Regions from separate parts of the Rhizobium sp. 2YAF20 genome, predicted to be linked through region 3. Evidence: predicted binding sites of a transcription regulator. Region 3 holds the regulator's gene; each other region holds the start of a gene.
What was found. Region 3 encodes LexA, which represses DNA repair genes until DNA is damaged. Its sites were predicted from a motif close to TGTTCNNNNTGTGTTCNG; they were not measured.
Positions count from the first base shown of each region.

Region 1 (2,268 bases), on a different contig from region 3:
CCGTATTGAAGCCGAGGACGCGAAGACCGGTGACGATGTCGGCTGGCAGCCGCAACGACGAGATCGGCAAATGGACGACGGCATTGGCGGTATCGCCAATTGGAACGATGGTCGTCTCTCGCGCCGACGTCCTAGCCAGCGCATAGGCGGCACCCCAGCTATCGGCGATGGCGGCCCGCGCATGAAGACCCCGCGCCCGGAACGCATTCACCAACCCCGACAGCATCAGAGCTTCGCCGCCACGGAGATGATCGGCCCCTTCGGTGTCCAGCACGATGCCATCCGGCAGGTCGGTCGCGACAATCGGGGTGTATTGCCGCAGCACCCAGAGCGCCAACTTGTGGATCGCTGCCTCGTCGCCCGCTGGATCGGCGTCGACCATGTGCAATCCGGCGATCATCGCCTGCGCCTTGCTCGCCGCCATGCCGATCCGTACGCCTGCCTTCAGGGCGGCATGATCGGCGGCCACCACCGTGCGTTTCGATCCGCTGCGGGCAATGACGGCAATCGGCGTCTCAACCGGCAGCGAAGCGTCTGCCCGCCTGATCCGGTCGGTCGGCAGAAAGGGGAGACAAAGAGACACGACCCTCGGCATCACATGCACCTATTTCGAATTCTGCAGCTTCTCCTGCTCTTGCCCTGATCAGCTCCGCCAGCCACCGCGCCCGGCCGATACCGGGCACTGGTAGCGGCTCGGATGGCCGCACACTGATGCGCCATCGTGTGGTGGCGGCCGTCGGCATGCCAAAATCGGCAGCCTCCGTCGGACGTCGCCATCGCCTCAGCGCCATACCGAGTGTGCCCGACCCCTCGGCCGCAAGTTGCAGGCGGCGCGAGGTCGGCATCGATAGCCGGACGATCTCCGCGACGACCGCACCGAGGCCGCCGAAGCGCAAGCCCTCTTCGAAGCTCGCCAACACGTCTTCTTCCCTGCCTGCCTCGACATAGATGACGCGGTCCGGATGAAGCCCGGCTTGCGCCAGTGCCGGGGCGAACAGGTCGGGCCGCGTCAGACACCAGAGGACCTTGCCCTTGGTCCGGGCGACGATGCCTGCCACGAAGAGCGCGGCGGCAGCACCGTGGATGGCATCGGCACCGCCGCCTGCGACCTCGTGCAAAGCGCCGAGCGCCAGTCCGCCTCCGGGCAGCCTGCTGTCGATCTCTTCGATGCCGAATGGCAGCACTTCCCCTTTCCTCCGGGCGCTGCCTTCCAGATGCGCGATGCGATCACGCAGCTCAGACAGGATCGCGTTGGATGCGGTATGCGGCATGAATTCCTTCCCGACGGCGCGAGATTGATGGCTTGATGACAACGATTATGTTCTGTATTTGTTCGCATTGGCTGAATGAGTCAATCGGCATGTTTCGGGTGGACACGACACCGAGGGACAACGGCGATGTCCGAACCCGGAATCTTCGAAGGAGATCAGCGGGATGGCGCATTGATCCACTGCCAGCTTTTTTTGAAGACTGAGAAAGACAATGAGATGAGTGGGCTGCTGACACTTCGGGACTTCAGGGGTGCGATCATCACCGTTGAATGCAAAGCCTGCAATCGGCATGGCGAACTGGATCGCAAGGCGCTGGTCAAGCAACATGGAGCTGGGCTCAGTTTTGCCGATCTCAGGCGACGGGTGGCGCTCGGATGCGAAAAGATGAATGGCGAGGACGGCGTGGATCGTTGCCAGACGCGGTTTCCCTGTCTCACCGAAGCCGGTATCGTTATCGGAAACGTGGACGGCGGAGCGTAACAATGTGCAACCTCTACAACGTGACGACCAACCAGCAGGCCATCCGCTCATTCGTTTCGATCACCCACGACATCATCGGCAACATGGAGCCGTCCATCGACGTCTATCCGGATCGGTTCGCCCCTATCGTCCGCAACATCGGCAACGCTGAGCGGCAGTTGGCAAGCGTCCGTTGGGGCATGCCCAGCTCCAAGCAAGCGCTCTATCAGGCGACATCCAAACGCGCCGACAAGCTGCGGGCCAAGGGCAAGCCGGTGGATTTCGAGGAGTTGCTGAAGATGGAACCAGACGGCGGCACGACCAACATTCGCAATACGACCAGCAAGCACTGGACGCGCTGGCTCGGTGTCGAGAACCGCTGCGTCGTCCCCTTCACCCGATTTGCCGAACCAGCGTGACAATCCGGAGCTGCGTGGCAAGCCGCTCGCCGTCGGCGGATCGGCCGCCCGTGGTGTCGTTGCAGCAGCAAGTTACGAGGCACGAAAGTTTGGCGTCCATTCCGCCATGCCATCGGTCA
Region 1 is NZ_JBFRFF010000053.1:11,912-14,179, reverse strand. Features, by position in the region: gene AB4Z52_RS32415 (Y-family DNA polymerase) at 1-595, opposite strand, end outside; gene AB4Z52_RS32410 (ImuA family protein) at 516-1,271, opposite strand; gene AB4Z52_RS32405 (hypothetical protein) at 1,398-1,751, shown strand; partial or broken gene AB4Z52_RS32400 (SOS response-associated peptidase) at 1,754-2,143, shown strand; gene dinB (DNA polymerase IV) at 2,097-2,268, shown strand, end outside.
Region 1: AB4Z52_RS32410 (ImuA family protein) is a predicted target of LexA. The motif match lies at 1,320-1,337, and genes of this name have one in related genera.

Region 2 (2,268 bases), on a different contig from region 3:
CGTGCCTCGCGGCTCGATCCGGTGCAGGCGCTGCGCTACGAATAAGGACCTCAGCATTTCATGAAGCAAAACGTCGTTCTGCAGCTGACCGGCATCGAACGCCACTACGGCCAGGGTGAGACAACTCTTTCCATCCTGAAAGGTGCGGATTTTTCGCTGCATCGTGGCGAGATCGTAGCCCTTGTCGCGCCGTCGGGCACCGGCAAGTCCACCCTTCTTCACGTGGCCGGCCTGCTGGAGCACCCGGATGCCGGGGATGTCACGATCAACGGCAATCCGTGCAACGGGCTGTCCGACGAGCGGCGCACGGCCATCCGACGCAACGAGATCGGTTTCGTCTATCAGTTTCATCACCTCCTCCCGGAGTTTTCTGCGGTAGAAAATATCATGATGCCGCAGCTCATTGCTGGGCTCTCGCGGAAAGAGGCGCATGAGCGCGCCGGACAATTGCTGGATTACATGCGTATCGGCCATCGCGCCTCACACCGCCCGGCCGAACTATCCGGCGGCGAGCAGCAACGCGTCGCCATTGCCCGCGCCGTGGCCAATGCGCCGCTGGTGCTCTTTGCCGATGAGCCCACCGGCAACCTCGATCCGGCAACGGCGCACTACGTCTTTGATGCCCTCGAAGCGCTCGTCCGCCAATCCGGGCTCGCCGCGCTGATCGCCACCCACAACCACGAACTTGCAGCCCGTATGGACCGCCGCGTCACAATCAGCGACGGCAAGGTCGTCGAGTTCTGACCAATTTCGGCTTACGGTTTGATCAAGCCGCCGTGATAGTGCAACTCGTAAGCTTCGCGGCCAGCGACCACAATGATCTCGCGCCCTCTAAAATGGCTGCAGTCGCCAACGTTGCGATCGTGGTAGCGGGCGAGCGCATGGTCGAAATCCATACCCCCAAGAAACCGGTTTTCCTCGATATACATGTACTGTAGGGCAGCTTTGATGACGGTCCCGGCCTTCGTTGCATCGATCAACGCAGGCACTAAAATCCTCCCGAAATAGTTCATGGCCCATACCGGTTCATCGTTGACCCAAACCACCTCCTGGCCGGCAAAATCGCCACCACCGAAATAGCTGTCGAGATAGCGCCATCCCTCGCTCGTATAACCGACGTCGTGTGAACCCAGGCGGCATGACGCTGATGGCTTGGCACCGGCGACGTAGCTGTTCGACTTCGCAGTGACGATGAACCGGTTCAGTTCGCTCAGCTCCCACATCTTCCTCTCCATGCCGCTCTATAACGTAGAGTTGCATATCCCATTGCCACTGTAAAGAACATAGGGGGAACATAGCAAAGTTCTATCTGTTTTGTTCCCTCTGTAGCAATCGCAACAAATTCTTCGAAATAGCAATTGACTGGTGAACATAAATAGAACATATAGGAAACATAACAAGCAAGGAGAGGCCCAATGACCGACTTTATCAGAGACGTCGCCGCGTTTACCTCCATCGTCATGTTTGTCGCAAGCTTTTCGATCATCGTGATGGCGATGTGACTTTCAACCATCGTGGCGTGTCGATGCGCCTGTGATTTCTGGGATAACGACTGGACTCTATCTTCCGCAATGCCGACAATAGCCGCGATTCATTCTGGCGGGCGAAAAGGCATATTATGGCGGAAGCAAATGACAGCGCAGTCGGTCCTCTCGGGCCGTTGCCGGACTTTGTTCATCTACGTGTCCATTCCGCCTATTCGCTGCTTGAAGGCGCGTTGCCACTCAAGAAAATCCTCGCCAAAGCGGTTGCCGACAGTCAACCGGCCATCGCGATTACCGACACGAACAATCTTTTCATCGCGCTGGAGTTTTCCCAGAAGGCGATGGAGGAGGGTTTACAGCCGATCATCGGTTGTCAGGTGTCCATCGATATGGGGGACGGGGCCGAGGGCGATAGGCGCAATGGTCAGCACGCGCTCGCCAAGCTTCCGGCGATCGTGCTTCTTGCCGCGTCTGCCGAGGGCTACGAGCGTCTCGTCGATCTTGTCAGCCGCGCCTATCTCGGCGGCGACAGCAGTCAGGCTGTGCATATCAACAGGTCCTGGTTGGACGAGATTGGCACCGAGGGATTGATTGCGCTGACAGGTTCGGTCGGCGGCCCGATCGACCTGGCTCTCAAGGAAGGCCATGGCGCCCAGGCCGAGGCGCGGCTGCTAGAGCTGAAGCGACTGTTCGGTAACCGGCTTTATGTCGAGCTTCAGCGGCACGGCACTTTCGATCGCCGCCATGAGCAGAAGATGGTAGCGCTCGCTTATGAACACGATCT
Region 2 is NZ_JBFRFF010000004.1:54,062-56,329, reverse strand. Features, by position in the region: gene AB4Z52_RS07840 (lipoprotein-releasing ABC transporter permease subunit) at 1-45, shown strand, start outside; gene AB4Z52_RS07835 (ABC transporter ATP-binding protein) at 61-744, shown strand; gene AB4Z52_RS07830 (DUF5680 domain-containing protein) at 756-1,223, opposite strand; gene dnaE (DNA polymerase III subunit alpha) at 1,619-2,268, shown strand, end outside.
Region 2: AB4Z52_RS07830 (DUF5680 domain-containing protein) is a predicted target of LexA. The motif match lies at 1,366-1,383, and genes of this name have one in related genera.

Region 3 (2,268 bases):
GTTCGGCATCCGCCGTCCACTATAACGCCGAAGCGAGGCAGGGTAGCAATTGAGAAAAATTCAATCGATTTTAGTTGAATTCCTCGATTAAAGGTTGCCGATTTCATCGGAAAACGAACTGTCGGATGCGAGGCGTTGAACCCAATCCCGGGCGCCCCCGGATTTCACCTTCAAACAATGGCAAAGGGGGCCCGCGGCGTTTGACGTGCAGCCACCGACAATGCTGCCGACAGACTATAATCTGCCCTTGAATAGACGTAAGCGGGGCTCAAGGCTGACCCTCGACACCGAGCAGCAAAAAGGCGCTGCGACAGGCGATGGAACAGCCTTGATTAAGCCCCCACCGGCAGTTTCGCTTGCCACCGCAAGGACTGGTGCGGCGATGCCGGATAATGGCCAGATGATCGTGACCATCGACGATGGCGCTTATCTCGGCCCCGCCTGCGGCACCGCCGACATCGTCGTTACGCCTATACGAATGCGCCTGGAGCGATTGTCGCTCCGTCGCAGTGATATTCACGGGCGCCGGCTTGACGAGAACCGGTGCGGTCGAGGTGGTCAGTCGGAAAACCCCTCCATCGAAACAGCTTTCCCAACTATACGAAGACCCTGGAACCTATCGCGCCTATGACTGGCGCTCGGGCAAATTTACCACCACTGCTACGTCATCACCGGTCAGTGATAACGGCGGATCAAACCCACAAGCTTCCCCTGAACCTTGACCCGGTCCGGTCCGAAAATTCGTGTTTCATAAGCCGGATTGGCAGCCTCAAGCGCAATCGATGCTCCCTTGCGGCGAAAGCGCTTCAAGGTTGCCTCTTCGTCATCGACAAGTGCAACGATGATATCGCCGGGGCTGGCGGTGGTCGTATTTCGAATAATCACCGTGTCGCCGTCGAAGATACCGGCATCGATCATCGAGTCGCCCTTGACCTCGAGCGCATAGTGCTCTCCAGCGCCAAGCATGTCGGCCGACACAAAGATATCGTGCGTGTTATTCTGGATCGCCGAGATTGGAACACCGGCGGCAATCCGGCCCATCATCGGTACCGAAACGGAATTGCCGCTGTCGTCATTGGCTGCCGGCTTTGCAGGGGCGGGAACAAGCTGAGGCTTGCCAAGGCTGCCCTCGATGACGCTTGGCGAAAAGCCACGTCGCGGCTGCAGACTGGCGCTGTAGGCCTCCGGTAGCTTGATCACTTCGAGCGCGCGTGCCCTGTTCGGCAGTCGGCGAATGAAGCCGCGCTCCTCAAGCGCGGTGATCAGCCGGTGAATTCCCGATTTCGATGCAAGGTCCAATGCATCTTTCATCTCGTCGAAGGAGGGCGGTACGCCGGATTCCTTCATGCGCTCATGGATAAAAAGAAGCAGTTCCTGCTGTTTGCGCGTCAACATATCGCCGAACCCCAAATGTGAAACAAATACAGAACAGACACTATATGTTCCATATGTGTTCCGCAAGGCTTTAAATTCTGGTGAAGGCCAGGCAAGGACATCCGAGATTTTCGATCCGAAACTATGCGGCCGGGTGTCGCGGACGGTTCCCGATTGTGATCGTCCGTTCGCGTTCCAGCATTTTCGGCTTGAAACCGACTAAGGAAAGGAGCAAACCGGGCGCCGCAGAGAGGAGAGCGCGATGGTCGCAATACATCCGGTTGATCACCTCGTGTTGCCGACTGTCAACATCGGTTTGGCGGGTGAGCGGCTGGGCAAACTCGGCTTCACCGTAGCGCCGGACGCACGCCATCCGTTCGGCACGGAGAATGCGTGCGTTTTCTTTACAGACGGGACCTATCTGGAGCCGCTGGCCGTTGCCAGTCGCGAGGAATGCGAAACGGCGGCGCACGAGGGCAATGTATTCACTGCCCGCGATCAGGCGTTCCGCTTCCGTGTCGGCGAGGATGGTTTCTCGGCCGTGGTATTTGCAACGAACGACGCCAAGGCCGACGATGCGCGCTTCCGTCAAAAAGCCATATCCGCCGGCAGGATGTTGCAATTTGCGCGCCCGGTTCGCATGCCGGACGGATCCGAATCGACGGCGGGTTTCAGTCTCGCCTTTGCCGCAGATTTGCGGGCGCCCGACTTTTTCGCCTTTTGCTGCGAGCGCACCAATCCCTTGCCTGCCGATCGCGGAGCGCTCGAGCGCCATGTGAACGGTGTTGTCGGTATCGCGGAAGTGGTGTTGTCGACCTCGCGGCCGTCAGCCTATCGCAATTTTTTGGGGCTCGCCGCCGGCGGAGCCGATATTGTCGACTTTTCCTTCGGCAT
Region 3 is NZ_JBFRFF010000006.1:139,678-141,945, forward strand. Features, by position in the region: gene lexA (transcriptional repressor LexA) at 676-1,395, opposite strand; gene AB4Z52_RS11255 (VOC family protein) at 1,637-2,268, shown strand, end outside.